DNA from 3 places in the Zoogloea sp. GW822-FHT05C07 genome. Region 2 is predicted to be linked to each of the others. Evidence: predicted binding sites of a transcription regulator. Region 2 holds the regulator's gene; each other region holds the start of a gene.
What was found. Region 2 encodes sigma-54, which starts transcription at its own class of promoters, with help from an activator protein. Its sites were predicted from a motif close to TGGCACGCTTNCTGCTNA; they were not measured.

Region 1 (5,532 bases), 1.4 Mb from region 2:
GAAGGCGGGGGTGCGGAACTCCTTGCTCGCGAACAAGCTCGCCAGCACCGCGCGGATATCGCCGTCGGTCTCCAGGAAGCGCCGGGACAAGTGTTCCACCAGGGTGGGGGGCGGAACATCGGCGACGAAATACTGGGCGAGCTGGTAGCTGATGTGCCTGGCAGTGGCCGGCTGGCGGGCCAGCACATCGAGCGCCCATTCGCCCTCGGCCTGGCCACGCGCCGTCACCGGGCGCCCCAGCCAGGTCTTGTCCCCGTTGTCGTGGCGCCGGGGGTCGAAGAAGAACAGGGCGTCGCCCCGTCTGGTGCGCGCATCGAAGGTCCAGCCTGTGAGCATGCGGGCCAGCTCGGTCACGTCATGCTGGCTATATCCCCCATCGACGCCGAGGGTATGCAGCTCCATCAACTCGCGGGCGTAGTTCTCGTTGAGGCCGGATGTCTTCGCCGCCGGCCCGCCGCCGCGGGGGTGGAAATCGGGCGACACGGACAGCCAGTTGTCCAGGTAGAACAGCATGGCCGGATGGTGGGCCGTGGCGCCCAGCAGATCGCGGAAGCGTCCCAGGGCGTAGGGCCGGATCGCCTCGCGCTCGTAAGACTCCACAAGGACGCGGTCGAGCCCCTTGCCGGCGAAGACATTGAAGTGATTGAACCAGAAATCGACCATGACCTCCTGCAACTGCCGGGGGCTTTGCAGCGCCTGCAGCAGGCGGGCTTCGCCGGCCTCCAGGGCCACGCGGCGCAACAGCTCCCGCCGCTGGGCCTTGGCATCCTCGCCCTCCGAGCGAACCGCCTGCTGCGCCTCCCGGAACTGGCCGATGAGTTCCCGGGGAGACGCATTTGCCGAATCGAGGCCCGCCAGATCGCGGCTGAGCGATCCGGGTATAGGCAAGCGTTCGGGATGCAGTTGCTCATCGATATAACGATCGACACCCACCTGCATGACGTGGGCCAGATCGCCCGGCGCGGGGCCAAAGCTCAGGCGGTTGAGGACATGCAGCGCGGCTCGCTCGCCGGCGCCGTCGTCCGCGCGCAGCGCCACTGGCGTGAGAAAGGCCAACAACAGCGCTACCGCGCAGCCCAGTTTCCCAACGGCTGGAGCCATGGCCGCGAACCCTTACTGGCCGATCTGGCGGCTGACCGCGTTTTCCTGCTGGTTCAGGGTCCGCTGTTCGCGCTTGGTGATATGGCCTCCGTTCTGGCTGGCCATCATGCGCTCCTCGCGGCGGATCTGCCGGTCTTCCCTGTGCAGGGCAGCGGCCTGCTTGCCACTGATCTCCCCTTCCTTCACTTCCTGATTGATGCGGTGATTCTGGTTCGCCAGCCGGCCATTCACTTCGGCGCGACGGGGATGCGTCTTGGCCCACTGACCATCGGCCGCAAAAGTGTTGCCTATGACAACGGAAGCCATGGCGGACACGACGAGGGCGGAAAACAGGTTGCGATGCTGCTTGGTCATGATGATCTCCTCCGCAGGAAAGGGGCTTTCAATTGGAGCAGGCGCGAATCGTCCTGCCTGCGAACACTAACGTTCTGGCCTGACGCCTGTTTGACATCGAAAATGTAAGCAAGCGGCCTCATTTGCAAGCACGTGTTGCGCGGGCCGCCTCTGCCTCTTTCAAGCCGGTGCGGATTCAGAGCTTCTTTTCCATGAACAGGGCCTGGCCCATGGCCGGGTCGAGCTGGTAGCCCGCGAAGCCGCTGTTCAGGTAGGCCTGGCGGGCGCCGGCATTGCCTTCGAGCACCTCGAGGGTCAGCTTGCAGCAGCCCCGTTGCCGCGCCACCTGTTCGGCGTGGGCCAGCAGGGCCGTGGCGATGCCGCGGCGGCGGAAGTCTTCATGCACGATGATGTCGTGCACATTCAACAGCGGTTTGCCGGCGAAGGTGGAGAAGCCCTCCACGCAGTTGATCAGCCCTGCGGCCTGCCGCTCCTCCTTCTTGTTCCAGTAGGCAATGAAGCTCAGCACGGTCGGGCGGCGGCGCAGTTCGTCCGGCAGGCGCGTGCGCAGCGTGTCGCTCATGGCCTGGCCGCTGCCGGTCGGGCCACGCATGTAGTGGTCGAGCAGGACGAGGAAGTCGTCGCGCTGGGCTGCGTCGTCGAAGTCGACGGGCTGGATGGAAAGGTCGCTCATCGTAGGGATCGGAAAACTCGGGTTTATGTCGTTTGATTGGTTTGGAAGTGGACGTATGGTTTCCGTTTGACCGGTCAGTCGATTACCAGTCTCCCGGCGCTATTGGCGCGACGGCCTGTCGTGAATTGATAAAGCCTTGTCGGATAAGGGTTTTTGAAGCGTTCCGAAATTGGGCACGCTTTTTGTTAAATCCCCTCTCGCCATGTGCGACCGTGCCGGCCCGCTTGCGTCGCAATAGATCAGAACATATCCGGGCCCGATGTTCCACCAGGGGGTTGGTATCCATGACTGAAACGTTCTACGAAGTGCTGCGGCGGCAAGGCATCACGCGCCGCAGCTTCATGAAATTCTGCAGCCTGACGGCCACCTCGCTGGGCCTCGGCAGCGCTTTCGTACCCAAGATCGCCCACGCGCTGGAAAACAAGCCGCGCACGCCGGTGATCTGGCTGCACGGTCTGGAGTGCACCTGCTGCTCGGAGTCCTTCATCCGCTCGGCCCATCCGCTGACCAAGGACGTGGTGCTGTCGATGCTGTCCCTCGATTACGACGACACGCTGATGGCGGCTGCCGGCCACCAGGCCGAGGCGATCATCGAAGAGGTCAAGAAGAAGTACAAGGGCAACTACATCGTTGCCGTCGAAGGCAATCCGCCGCTCAACGAAGATGGCATGTTCTGCATCCACGGCGGCCGTCCCTTCGTGGAAGTGCTGAAGGAAACCTGTGCCGACGCCAAGGCCATCATCAGCTGGGGTGCCTGCGCGTCCTACGGCTGCGTGCAGGCCGCCAAGCCGAACCCGACCCGCGCGACGCCGGTGCACAAAGTGATCACCGACAAGCCCATCGTGCGCGTGCCCGGTTGCCCGCCGATCGCCGAGGTGATGACCGGCGTCGTCACCTACATGCTGACCTTCGACAAGATTCCCGAGCTGGATCGCCAGGGCCGCCCGAAGATGTTCTACGGCCAGCGCATTCACGACAAGTGCTACCGTCGTCCTCACTTCGACGCCGGCCAGTTCGTCGAGAACTGGGACGACGACGCGGCGCGCAAGGGCTATTGCCTTTACAAGATGGGCTGCAAGGGCCCGACCACCTACAACGCCTGCTCGTCGATGCGCTGGAACGGCGGCGTCAGTTGGCCGGTGCAGTCCGGCCACGGCTGCATCGGCTGCTCGGAAGACGGCTTCTGGGACAAGGGCAGCTTCTACGACCGCGTCACCGACATCAAGCAGTTCGCCATCGAAGGCAATGCCGACAAGGTCGGCGGCACGGCGGCCGGCGTGGTCGGTGCGGCGGTTGCCGCCCATGCCGCGGTGACGGCGCTGGCGCGGGCCCGCAGCGACAAGCAGGGCGACAACCAGAATTCGGGAGATAAATAATGACTGTGCTTGAAACCCAGGGCTTCAAGCTCGATAACTCCGGCAAGCGCGTGGTGGTCGATCCGGTGTGCCGGATCGAGGGCCACATGCGTGTCGAGGTGAACATCGACGACAAGAACGTGATCCGCAACGCGGTGTCCACCGGCACCATGTGGCGCGGGCTGGAGGTGATCCTGAAGGGCCGCGACCCGCGCGATGCGTGGGCCTTCACCGAGCGGATCTGTGGCGTGTGCACCGGCACCCATGCGCTGACGTCCGTGCGCGCGGTGGAAGATGCCTTGGCGATCCAGATCCCGGAGAACGCCAACATCATCCGCAACCTGATGCAGCTGAACCTGTACATCCACGACCACCTGGTGCACTTCTATCATCTGCACGCGCTGGACTGGGTGGACGTGGTGTCGGCGCTGAAGGCCGATCCGAAGAAGACCTCCGAACTGGCCCAGAGCATTTCCAGCTGGCCGCTGTCCTCGCCGGGCTATTTCCGCGACGTGCAGAACCGCTTGAAGAAGTTCGTCGAATCCGGCCAGCTCGGCCCCTTCATGAACGGCTACTGGGGCAACCCGGCCTACAAGCTGCCGCCCGAAGCCAACCTGATGGCGGTCACTCACTACCTGGAAGCGCTGGATTTCCAGAAGGACATCGTCAAGGTCCACACCATCTTCGGCGGCAAGAACCCGCACCCGAACTGGCTGGTCGGCGGCGTGCCCTGCGCCATCAACCTGGAAGGCACCGGCGCGGTCGGGGCGATCAACATGGAGCGCCTGAACCTGGTCAGCTCCATCATCGACCGCTGCATCGACTTCATCGACAACGTCTACATCCCTGACCTGAAGGCCATCGCCAGCTTCTACAAGGACTGGACCTACGGCGGCGGCATCTCGTCCCAGGCGCTGCTGTCCTACGGCGACATCCCGGACAAGGCCAACGATTACTCCGCGTCCAGCCTGCTGCTGCCGCGCGGCGCGATCATCGGCGGCGATCTGACCAAGATCCACGAGGTGGACCTGAAGGACCCGGAACAGATCCAGGAATTCGTCGCCCACAGCTGGTACAAGTACGCCGACGAGTCCAAGGGGCTGCATCCCTTCGATGGCGTCACCGAGCCGCACTTCGAGCTCGGCAAGAACACCAAGGGTACCAAGACCCGGATCGAGAGCCTCGACGAAGCGGGCAAGTATTCGTGGATCAAGGCGCCGCGCTGGCGCGGCAACGCGATGGAAGTGGGCCCGCTGGCCCGCTACGTGATCGGCTACGTGCAGAAGAACCCGGAGTTCAAGGAACCCGTCGACAAGCTGCTGTCCGACCTCGGCCTGCCGCTGCAGGCGATCTTCTCGACCCTCGGCCGTACCGCCGCGCGGGGCCTGGAGGCCTCGTGGGCGGCGCACAAGTCGCGCTACTTCTTCGACAAGCTGATCGCCAACCTGAAGGCCGGTGACCTCAATACCGCCAACATCGACAAGTGGGAGCCGAGCAAGTGGCCGGCCGAAACCAAGGGTGCCGGCTTCACCGAGGCGCCGCGCGGCGCGCTGGGGCACTGGATCAAGATCAAGGACGGCCGTATCGACAACTACCAGGCCGTGGTGCCGACCACCTGGAACGGCGGTCCGCGCGACGACAAGGGGCAGATCGGCGCCTTCGAGGCCTCGCTGATGAACACCCCGGTGGCCAAGCCCGACGAGCCGCTGGAGATCCTGCGCACGCTGCATTCCTTCGATCCCTGCCTGGCCTGCTCCACCCACGTGATGGCGCCGGACGGACAGGAAATGGCATCGGTCAAGGTTCGCTGAGGAGGCAATGATGACCCCCATGCTCACTTCGTTTGCCAGGCCCTGCGGGGCCGCCTGTCGGGAGGGCTGATCATGTTGTCACAACAGGACATGCTGGAAGCCGAGAGGCACGGCCGGCAGGTACGCTCGATCTACGTGTATGAAGCCCCGGTGCGCCTGTGGCACTGGATCAACGCGCTGGCGATGGTGGTGCTGGCGGTCAGCGGCTACTTCATCGGCAAGCCGCTGCCGACGCTGC
Region 2 (5,532 bases):
GGGGCGATGCGCGAGAACTCGACGATGTCGTCGGCCACCAGGCCGTGGCCGCGGGAGATCAGTTCCAGCGCCAGTTCGGATTTGCCAGCGCCGGAGTCGCCGGTGATGAACACGCCAAGGCCCAGCACGTCCATCAGCACCCCGTGCAGAGCGACCCTTTCGGCCAGCTGGCGCGACAGGTAGCTGCGCAGCAGGTCGATGACGTTGGCGGACGGCAGCGGGCTGGCGAAGAGGGCGATGTCCTCGTTCGCACACAGCGTGCGGATGCTGCTCGGAATCTCCTCGTCGTCGGCGACGATGAGTGCCGGCGGGGCGTAGGAGAGGATCTCCCGGACGTGGTGGATGACCTTCTCGCGGGTCTGGCGGCGGGCCCAGGCCATCTCGGAGGAGCCGAGGATTTGCAGGCGGTCCGGGTGGATCAGGTTGAGGTGGCCGACCATGTCGGCAGGCCAGATGCGGTCTTCGGAGACCGAAATGCGGGTCGCCAGGCTGCCGCAGATGTGGCGCAGCCGCAGGCGCTCCAGGTTGTCGTCAAACAGCCGGCTGACTGTCGTCTGACGCATGGCTGCCCCATTGGGCGAAAAGGGTGTGGGCGGCCTGGGCATCGGGCGCGCTCATCAGCTGTTCACGGAAGCTGCGGTCGCTGAACATCTGGGCCAGTTCGGACAGCAGTTGCAGATGGTGCTCGTTGGCCTGCTCGGGAACCAGCAGCACGAACAGCATCGACACGGGGCGTCCGTCGGGGGCGTCGAAGGGTACCGGCTCGGCGAGGCGGATGAAGGCACCCAGCGCCTCCTTGAGGCCCTTGATGCGGCCGTGGGGAATGGCGATGCCCTGGCCGAGGCCGGTCGAGCCGAGCTTCTCGCGGGCAAACAGGCTGTCGAAGACTGTGCTGCGGCCGATGCCGTGGTTGTTCTCGAACAGCAGGCCGGCTTGCTCGAAAGCGCGCTTCTTGCTGCTCGCCTCGAGTCCGACGACCACGTTGGTCGGCGGCAGAAGTTTGGCGATGAGGTTCATGCGAGGACTCTCCCGTGTGCGGAACGGGCCGACACAGGTTGCCGGTGAAAGGCGATTCAGGAAGATCCGGAGGCGGAGGCCGCCGGGGCCGTTGTGTCAATTGGGGCGCATTATAGCCACAACGGTCCCGGGGAAAAGGGTATTACGCGACGCCGGGAATCAGGACTCGGCGAGGTGTTGCTTCAGGGAGTCGTGACCGTGGTCGCTGGTCTTGTCCTTGTACTTCAGGACCTGGCGGTCGAGCTTGTCGATCAGCCCGTCGATGGCTGCGTACATGTCGGCATCTTCGTTCTCGACGAAGATGTCCTTGCCGCGCACGTGCACGGTAACTTCGGCCTTCTGACGCAGCTTTTCCACCGAGAGGATCACGCCGACGCTGGTGACGTTGTCGAAGTGACGGATCACGCGGTCCAGCTTGCTCGTGACGTACTCGCGGATGGCCGGCGTAACTTCGACGTGATGCCCCGTGATGTTGAGGTTCATGGTTGCTACCTTTCTGTCAGATGGTTTTGCGCAGACTGACCGGCGGAATATCGAGGGACTCGCGGTATTTTGCAATTGTCCGACGAGCCACGACGATACCCTGCTGGCCCAACAACTCGGCAATCTTGGCGTCGGACAAGGGTTTCTTCTTGTCTTCCGCTCCCACGAGCTGGCGAATCAGCGCCCGAATCGCCGTCGAGGAAGCAGCCCCACCGCTGTCGGTGGCAACGTGACTGCCGAAAAAATACTTGAACTCGAAAATGCCCCGCGGTGTGGCCATGTACTTTTGGGTGGTCACCCGCGAAACGGTGGATTCGTGTAGATCCAGTTGTTCGGCAATTTCCCGCAGGGTCAGCGGTCGCATTGCCACATCGCCATAATCGAAGAACTGGCGCTGGCGGTCAACGATCGCTTGCGAAACCCGCTGGATGGTGTCGAAACGCTGCTGCACGTTCTTGATCAGCCAGCGTGCTTCCTGCAGGTGGCTGGACAGGGAACCGCTGGCGCCGCGGTTGTCGCGCAGGATCTGGGCATACAGCTGGTTGATGCGCAGGCGCGGCATCGCGTCGGGATTGAGGCTGACGACCCAGTTGTTACGCATCTTGCGGACCACCACGTCGGGGACCACATAGCGGGTGTCGGCCTGGGAGAACTGGGCGCCGGGGCGCGGGTTGAGGCTGAGGATCAGCGCATGGGCCTCGCGCAGCGTGTCGTCGCTGCAGCGCAGGGCGCGCTTGATCTTCAGGAAGTCGCGGGCAGCCAGCAGTTCGAGGTGTTCGCTGACGATGGCGATGGCCAGGTCGCGGGCTTCGCCGGGGGGCTGGGTATGCAGCTGCAAGGCCAGGCACTGGCCCACGTCCTGGGCGCCGATGCCGGCCGGGTCCAGGCTCTGGATCTGGCGCAGCGCGATCTTGAGATCGTCGAGCTCGATTTCCAGCTCGGGGGGCAGCAGCGGCAGCAGGTCAGCCAGATCCTGGCTGAGGTAGCCGTCGTCGTCGAGGGCCTCGATGAGGAAGCGCACCAGCGCCCTGTCCCGGTCGGACAGCGGGGTCAGGGCGACCTGAGCGTCCAGGTGGTCGCGCAGGGATGGCACGGCGGCCTGGAACTCCTGGAAGTCGGTCTCGTCGTCGTCGTCGCGCTGCCCGCCGCTACCCGCCGCAGCCCATTCGCCGGCTTCGCCGCTGCCGTCGAAATCGTGGTCCGGCTCGCGCTCGCGTTCCGCCTCCCGGGATTGCTCCTGCTCGCGCTCGTGGGCGGCTTCGCTGCCCGCCGGCGCCACGGGGCCGGGCGCCTCGACGCGGCTCGAGCCGAGGTCGCCCTCGGGCTCCTCCCGCTCGAGCATGGGGTTTTCCAGGAGGATCTTCTCGATCTCCTGGTTGAGTTCGAGGGTCGACAACTGCAGCAGCTTGATGGACTGCTGCAGCTGGGGCGTCAGCGCGAGATGCTGGGAGAGTTTGAGCTGAAGGCTGGGCTTCATGAGTCGTATCGGGCCTCAGAGCCTGAAGTGCTCGCCGAGGTATACCTGGCGGACCTGTTCGTTGTGAACGATCTCGTCCGGGCGGCCGCTGGCCAGCACCTCGCCGGCGTTGATGATGAAGGCACGATCGCAGATGCCGAGGGTTTCACGGACGTTGTGGTCGGTGATCAGCACACCGATCCCCTTGTCCTTCAGGAAGCGGATGATCTTCTGGATGTCGATGACGGCGATCGGGTCGACGCCGGCGAAGGGCTCGTCGAGCAGGATCAGGCGGGGGGCGGTGGCCAGGGCGCGGGCGATCTCGCAGCGACGGCGCTCACCGCCGGACAGGGAGATGGCGGTACTGTCGCGCAGGTGCTCGATGCCCAGCTCGTTCAGCAATTCGTCGAGGCGGCTGGCGATCTGGGCCTTGGATAGGCTCTGCAGCTCGAGCACAGCCTGGATGTTCTCGGCCACCGTCAGCTTGCGGAAGACACTCATCTCCTGCGGCAGGTAGGACAGCCCCAGGCGCGCGCGCTGGTGGATCGGGCGATGGGTCAGCACCTCGTCGTCGAGGGTGATCTCGCCGCCGTCGGCGGCCACCAGGCCGACGATCATGTAGAAGCAGGTGGTCTTGCCGGCGCCATTGGGGCCGAGCAGGCCGACGACCTCGCCACTGCCGACGTTGAAGGAAACGTCGTGAACGACCGTGCGGGCCTTGTACTTCTTGCGCAGGTTGCTGACTTTAAGCAGGCTCATCGCCGGGGTGTTCTTTCAGGACTCTACGAATGATTTCGGTGGAAAAGCCGCGACCTTGAAGGAATCTCGCCTGCCGTGCCCATTCTCGCGCGTCTGCGGGCGGCGTGGAGAATTTTCGGCGGTGGATGTCGCGTGCCCGTTCGAATTCGCTCTCAGCGGTGTTTTCCGCGATCGCGTCGCCGATCAGTTCGGAGGATACCCCGCGGCGGCTCAGTTCCAGTTTCAGGCGGGCGGCACCGAAGCGGCTGGCCTTGGCGCGCACGTAGGCGTCGGCAAAACGGGCATCGGACAGCAGGCCGAGGTCTACGAGGCGGTTGAGCTCGGCATCGACCTCCTCGTGGCTGCCGAGCGTGCCGAGCTTGCGCGCCAGCTCCACGCGGGAGTGTTCCCGCTGGGCCAGGCAGCGTAGCGCGCGCTCATGCAGGCTTGCAGTCATCGGCGTGCCGTCCGGGGCCGCTTCGTCAGGCCGCCGCTGCGGCTGCCGGAGCCACCGCGGCCATCTCGGGCAGGCCGACCGCTACGCGGATCTTGTTCTCGATCTCGCGGGCGATGTGCGGGTTGGTCTTCAGGAACTCGCGGGCGTTGTCCTTGCCCTGGCCGATCTTCTCGCCGTTGTAGGCGTACCAGGCGCCGGACTTGTCGACGAACTTGTGCTGGACGCCCAGATCGATGATCTCGCCTTCGCGGGAGGTGCCTTCGCCGTACAGGATGTCGAACAGGGTTTCGCGGAACGGCGGGGCGACCTTGTTCTTGACGACCTTCACCTTGGTCTCGGAGCCGATCACCTCGTCGTTCTTCTTGATGGTGCCGATGCGGCGGATGTCCATGCGCACGGATGCGTAGAACTTGAGCGCGTTGCCGCCGGTGGTGGTTTCCGGGCTGCCGAACATCACGCCGATCTTCATGCGGATCTGGTTGATGAAGATCACCAGCGTGTTGGTGCGCTTGATGTTGGCGGTGAGCTTGCGCAAGGCCTGGGACATCAGGCGGGCCTGCAGACCAGGCAGCTGGTCGCCCATCTCGCCTTCGATTTCGGCCTTCGGGGTGAGCGCTGCGACGGAGTCGATGATGACCACGTCCACGCCGCCGGAACGCACCAGCATGTCGGCGATCTCGAGGGCCTGTTCGCCGGTGTCCGGCTGGGAGATCAGCAGGTCGCCGATATTGACGCCGAGCTTCTGGGCATAGGTGACGTCGAGCGCGTGTTCGGCGTCGATGAAGGCGGCGGTGCCGCCGAGCTTCTGCATCTCGGCTACGACCTGCAGGGTCAGCGTGGTCTTGCCGGAGGATTCGGGACCATAGATTTCGACAACCCGGCCACGGGGCAGGCCGCCGATGCCGAGGGCGATGTCGAGGCCCAGGGAGCCGGTGGACACGGTCTGGATGTCGCTTTCGACCTCGCCGTCACCGAGGCGCATGATCGAGCCTTTGCCGAACTGCTTTTCGATCTGCGAAAGGGCAGCGGCGAGGGCCTTGGCCTTGTTGTCATCCATTTGTCTTGATCCTTGTGATAAGGGTTTTGGAGATTATGGCACAGAGTTTGCGTAGGAGTGGACGCAGGTGCCGCAGCAAATTTTCGCCACGAAGCATGTGGCGATGCTGGTATTTTATACAGTCGCTGGCGGGCGTCCAGCGAAATTGCTGAGCATTATTGCAATCCGCATGCCAGATGACTTTTTTGGCATTGCGCCTGGCGGCGGCGAAGCGCTTCAGCGGTAGCGGCGGAGCAGCTCTTCGAGGGCGAAGACAACGGCCTGGTGGCGCACCGCTTCCCGGTCGCCGTCGAAGTGGCAGGTCGCGGTCTGGGCGGCCTCGCC
Region 3 (5,532 bases), 1.1 Mb from region 2:
AAACAGGTCCGCCCCGGACGGGAGTCCACGTCGATAGCCCCCTGGTGCTGATCGATGAAACTCTGCGCCAGGGAAAGGCCCAGACCGCTGCCGTTCTCGCGTCCGGATACCAGCGGATAAAAGATCTTGTCGCGGATCTCTTCCGGCACCCCCGGCCCGTTGTCGATGACCTGCAACTGCAATGCCAGCTTGAAACGGCGCTTGGCCAGCGTGATCTGCCGGGCCGCGCGGGTGCGCAGCACGATCTCCCCTTCCCCCTGCATGGCCTGGGCGGCATTGCGGGCGATGTTGAGAATGGCCTGAATCAGCTGCTCCCGATCACCGGTGATGTAGGGCAGGCTGGTGTCATAGTCGCGGCGCACCTCGACGGACGGGAATTCCGCCAGGATCAGACGCCGCACGCGCTCCAGCACGTCATGGGGATTGAGCTGGGACGGCTGCATCATGCGGTGGGACGTGAGCAGGCGGTTCATCAGGTCCTGCAGGCGGTCCGCCTCGGCGATGATGACCTGCGTGTATTCCCGCAACTGGGGATCGTCCAGTTCCCGCTCCAGCAACTGGGCCGAACCACGAATGCCGCCGAGGGGATTCTTGATTTCGTGGGCCAGGTTACGGATCAGTTCCCGATTCGCCTGCTGCTGGTGCGCCAGCTGTTCTTCCCGCGCCACTTTAAGGTGCGCATCCATCGGACGGAACTCCAGAAGGAGGCGCGCGCCCGCCGCTTCCACGGGCGTGACGGTGCAATCCAGGTGCAGGGCCACCATACCGGGACGGCTGACGGTCAGGTTATGTCCCGTGTAACTCCAGTTATCCCGCAAGACGTTGTTCAAGGCGCTGTCGAGCCCGGCGGGCTCCCCGAGCAGGCGCCGCAGGGAGTAACCAACGATCTTCCGGCTGCTGACGGCAAACAGGTTCTCCGCCCCCGGATTGAGGTAGCGGACCACGAATTCGTCGTCGATCAGGACGACTGCTGAAGACAGCAGCTCGAGACCGGCGAAGGCGGGGGGCGTTGTGTCGAGCTGATCGTTTTGCATACGAGGGCCCAATGCAAGAAGCAGACCAGGCGAGCATACGGCATCCTGCCCACCCTCGCCCCATCCGGACTCAGCGCAAATTGGAGATCTCGCGCTTCAGCGCCTCTACGTTGCGCTCGTGTAGCTGGATCTTGTCCAGCAGGGACTGACGATCCCCCGACCCGCGACGGGAAGCGTCCAGCTCCGTCAGCTGCCGGGTGGCCGCATCGAATGCCCCCTTCTCGGTATTCAGCTCATCTTCCAGGATACGGCGGCGATCCGTGTCACGCGTCTTCTGCGTACCGGCATCGACCCGGGGAAAACCCGCAGCCGAACCACCGGAAGCACCACCCGGGGGCGCCGATTGGGCTGCTGGACGCATCGCCCCCGACACGGACGACACTGCCTGGTCGCGGGCAAGCACGCTGCACCCTTTGGCGGTCGTCCTGCTGTTGGTATAGGTCACATGACCCGCTTCATCGACACACTTGAAGATGTCGGCACGCGCCAGCGGCGAACACAGCAATGCGGCCAGCACCAAGGCTATTCGTAGACTCATCGTCGGTACAGTGGAAACCGGAAGCGGCAGCTAGTTTAGGGGCCGGGCGGGACAAACACAAACCCGGACCCCGGAAACGAAAAAAGGACGGGAATGATCCCGTCCTTCTTCAACGCAGCAACCGGCCAGCATGCTGACCGGCTCCGATCCAAAGATCAGATGGCGTAGTACATCTCGAACTCGACCGGGTGCACTTCGACGCGCAGACGGTTCACTTCTTCGCTCTTGAGGGCGATGAAGGAGTCGATGAAGTCATTGCTGAACACGCCACCACGGGTCAGGAACTCGCGGTCCTTGTCCAGGGCTTCCAGAGCCTGTTCGAGGCTGGAGCAGACGGTCGGGATGAGCGCGTCTTCTTCCGGCGGCAGGTCGTACAGGTTCTTGTCGGCGGGGTCGCCCGGGTGGATCTTGTTCTGGATGCCGTCGAGGCCGGCCATCATCAGCGCGGCGAAGCACAGGTAGGGGTTCGCGCCCGGATCCGGGAAACGGGTCTCGATGCGGCGAGCCTTGTCACTGTTGACGAACGGGATACGGATGGAAGCGGAACGGTTCTTGGCGGAGTAGGCCAGCTTCACCGGAGCTTCGTAGTGGGGCACCAGACGCTTGTAGGAGTTGGTCAGCGGGTTGGTGATCGCGTTCAGGGCACGGGCGTGCTTGATGATGCCGCCGATGTAGTACAGGGCGGTCTCGGACAGGCCAGCGTAGCCGTTGCCGGCGAACAGGTTCTTGCCGTCCTTCCAGATGGACTGGTGCACGTGCATGCCGGAACCGTTGTCGCCAACGATGGGCTTCGGCATGAAGGTCGCGGTCTTGCCGTACTGGTGAGCGACGTTCTGGACGATGTACTTGGTGATCTGGGTCTGGTCGGCACGACGCACCAGGGTGTTGAACTTGGTGCCGATTTCGTTCTGGCCAGCGGTCGCTACTTCGTGGTGATGCACTTCAACCGGCACGCCGCAGGCTTCGAGAGCCAGACACATGGCGGCACGCATGTCGTTAAAGGAATCGACCGGGGGAACCGGGAAGTAGCCGCCCTTCACAGCGGGACGGTAGCCGGTGTTACCGCCTTCGAACTTGATGTCGGAAGACCAGGCACCTTCTTCGGAGAAGATCTTGTGGTAGGCGCCGGACATGCCGACCTTCCACTCGACGGAGTCGAAGATGAAGAATTCGGGTTCGGGGCCGAAGAAGGCGGTATCACCAATGCCGGAAGACTTCAGGTAAGCCTCGGCGCGGTTGGCGATGGAGCGCGGGTCGCGGTCATAGCCCTTGCCGTCGGCCGGGTCGATCACGTCACAGGTCAGAACCAGGGTGGTCTCGTCGAAGAACGGATCGATGTAGGCGGTGTTGGGGTCCGGCATCAGCAGCATGTCGGAGGCCTGAATACCCTTCCAGCCCGCGATGGAGGAACCGTCAAAGGCATGACCGCTTTCGAACTTGTCTTCATCGAAAGCACTGATGGGCACGCCGACGTGCTGTTCCTTGCCCTTGGTGTCGGTGAAGCGGAAGTCGACGAACTTGACTTCGTTCTCCTGGACGATCTTCATGACGTCTTGCGGGGTCATATAACTCACTCCTAACGGGTTGAAGCTGCTGCGCAGTGGATAAAGGTCAACTATTACGACAATTCAGTCGGCGGAACCAACAAGCAGCAAGCATGCCAGCACGCGATTGAAAACACTTCATTGTGCCATAAGGCTAATGCGCAAGGTTCTTAAAAAAACTCGCACCATATAAGTGCATATTTAATACAAATGCACCATTAAGGTGCAATTCTGCAAAGAAGTGAGATCTGCCCCCAGTGTGGCGATGCACCATTGCAGTAATTCCGCAGCCGCTGCTGCAGGCCTGCCAGCCGATCGGCATCGGCGCACCACTCGAAGGGCAGATACACCTCGGCCTCCACGCGTTCGCCGACGTAGTGGAAAACGGCTGGGGCAGCCTGCGGCACGTCGCCGAGCAGCGCATCGAGCTCGGCGACCAGTGCCTCCCGGCCAGGCAGCGCACGCCCCAGCGCGGCGATCTGATCCTCTTCGGTATCCACATGCACCAGCACGTCGAGTACGTCCTGGTGACCGCTACGCACCCGGTGGCGAGCCAGTTCAGCAATGCGGTGCCCTTCCGACACGCTGATCCGCGCATCCACGCGGACGTGGGCATCAACCAGCACCCGGTGGGCCATGCGGCGGGTACGCAGCTCATGAACGTCGATCACGCCGGGCGTCGTCGTCACCGTCTCGCGGATCCTGGCCACCTCGTCGGGCTGCACGCCGGTATCGATGAGCTCGCGCAGTGCCTCGTAGCCAAGCATCGCCCCCATGCGCAGGATCATGAAGCCGACCAGCGCCGCACCAAGAGGCTCGAGGAAACGGTAGCCGAGCAGGCTGCCGCCAATACCCACTGCCACCACCAGCGACGACGCCGCATCGGCGCGCGCGTGCCAGGCGTTGGCCACCAGCATCGGCGAACGCAGGCGCTGGGCCACCGCCAGCATGTAGCGGAACAGGCCTTCCTTGCCGGCCAACGTCAGCAAGGCCATCCACAGGGCCATCGGATGCAGCTGCGGCAAGGACTCCAGGCTCTGCAGGCGGACCGCCGCCGTCAGCAGGAAGCCCGCCCCCACGCCCGCCAGCACCAGCCCCAACACCAGCGACGCGGCCGTCTCGTAGCGCCCATGGCCATAGGGGTGCAATTCATCGGCGGGGCTCGCCCCGTGACGACTCGCGAACAGGACCAGAAAATCGCCGAGTAGGTCGGACAGCGTATGCATGCCGTCGGCCACCAGGCTCTGGGCATGGGAGATCAGGCCGACGGTGATCTGCAGCACCGTCAGCACGACATTGACGGCGACGCTGACCCAGGTTGCCTGCTGGGCCTGGCGGGCGCGGTCGGCGTCGAGGGCCTCGTCCGGCGCGGCGACGGGATGAGCTTCGAAAGACATGACTTGCAGCCCGTAGGGCCGGAGGTATACTCGCAAGCCCGCCATTCTAGCCGGATGTCCGCCATGGGAAAATTAAGCGAAACACTTGCCCTCGCGCAGGAACGCGGCCAAGGCCTGAACGTTCCCTACGCCGGTAGCCTCACGCCCAAGGAGGCCTGGGAAATTCTCCAGCTCGCCCCCGGCGCCCGGCTCGTGGACGTGCGCACGCGCGCCGAGTGGGACTGGGTCGGACGTGTGCCGGGCTCCGTCGAGATCGAATGGATGCTCTATCCGGGCAATGAACCGAATCCGCATTTTCTGGCCCAATTCAAGCGCCAGGTCGACCCGGAAGCGCTGGTGATGTTCCTGTGCCGCAGCGGCGCCCGCTCCAACGCGGCCGCCACGCTGGCCGCGGCGTCGGGTTTCACCAATGCCTACAACATCCTGGAAGGCTTCGAAGGCGACAAGGACGCCAACGGGCGCCGCAACGCGGTCGGTGGCTGGCGCCATGCCGGCCTGCCATGGAACCAGGGCTGAACCAACAGGACTCAATCGATGCAAGCCGTACCGATCAGTTTCGACCGTTTCAACACCCTCGCCGACGCCGACGCGCATGAGCGCATCCGCGCCGCACGCGCCCGCCTCGGCGACAAGGCCGTGCTGCTGTGCCACCACTACCAGCGCGCCGACGTGTACCAGTACGCCGACCTGACCGGCGACTCCCTCAAGCTATCGCGCCTCGCCGCCGAGACCGACGCCGAATACATCGTGTTCTGCGGCGTGCATTTCATGGCCGAAGTGGCGGACATCATGTCCAAGCCGCACCAGCAGGCCATCCTGCCCGACCTCGCCGCTGGCTGTTCGATGGCCGACATGGCCAACCTCGCCAAGGTCGAGCGCTGCTGGCGCGAGCTGGCCGAAGTGCTGGACACCCCCGACACGCTGATCACGCCGGTCACCTACATCAACTCGGCGGCCGACCTGAAAGCCTTCTGCGGCGAGCACGGCGGCATCGTGTGCACCTCCACCAACGCCCCGAC

Region 1: AC3QL2_RS06490 (hydrogenase small subunit) is a predicted target of sigma-54. The motif match lies at 2,300-2,317, and genes of this name have one in related genera.
Region 3: glnA (type I glutamate--ammonia ligase) is a predicted target of sigma-54. The motif match lies at 3,218-3,235, and genes of this name have one in related genera.

What each region holds. Positions count from the first base shown of each region.
Region 1 is NZ_CM179510.1:1,353,007-1,358,538, reverse strand. Features, by position in the region: gene AC3QL2_RS06505 (DUF1800 domain-containing protein) at 1-1,101, opposite strand, end outside; gene AC3QL2_RS06500 (hypothetical protein) at 1,114-1,455, opposite strand; gene AC3QL2_RS06495 (GNAT family N-acetyltransferase) at 1,631-2,128, opposite strand; gene AC3QL2_RS06490 (hydrogenase small subunit) at 2,413-3,504, shown strand; gene AC3QL2_RS06485 (nickel-dependent hydrogenase large subunit) at 3,504-5,294, shown strand; gene cybH (Ni/Fe-hydrogenase, b-type cytochrome subunit) at 5,367-5,532, shown strand, end outside.
Region 2 is NZ_CM179510.1:2,747,615-2,753,146, forward strand. Features, by position in the region: gene hprK (HPr(Ser) kinase/phosphatase) at 1-563, opposite strand, end outside; gene ptsN (PTS IIA-like nitrogen regulatory protein PtsN) at 532-1,017, opposite strand; gene hpf (ribosome hibernation-promoting factor, HPF/YfiA family) at 1,177-1,500, opposite strand; gene AC3QL2_RS12940 (RNA polymerase factor sigma-54) at 1,517-2,977, opposite strand; gene lptB (LPS export ABC transporter ATP-binding protein) at 2,993-3,715, opposite strand; gene recX (recombination regulator RecX) at 3,702-4,151, opposite strand; gene recA (recombinase RecA) at 4,177-5,208, opposite strand; gene AC3QL2_RS12960 (hypothetical protein) at 5,276-5,434, shown strand; gene pncC (nicotinamide-nucleotide amidase) at 5,425-5,532, opposite strand, start outside.
Region 3 is NZ_CM179510.1:1,614,924-1,620,455, forward strand. Features, by position in the region: gene glnL (nitrogen regulation protein NR(II)) at 1-1,034, opposite strand, end outside; gene AC3QL2_RS07690 (DUF4124 domain-containing protein) at 1,105-1,551, opposite strand; gene glnA (type I glutamate--ammonia ligase) at 1,728-3,137, opposite strand; gene AC3QL2_RS07700 (cation diffusion facilitator family transporter) at 3,335-4,513, opposite strand; gene AC3QL2_RS07705 (rhodanese-like domain-containing protein) at 4,577-5,029, shown strand; gene nadA (quinolinate synthase NadA) at 5,048-5,532, shown strand, end outside.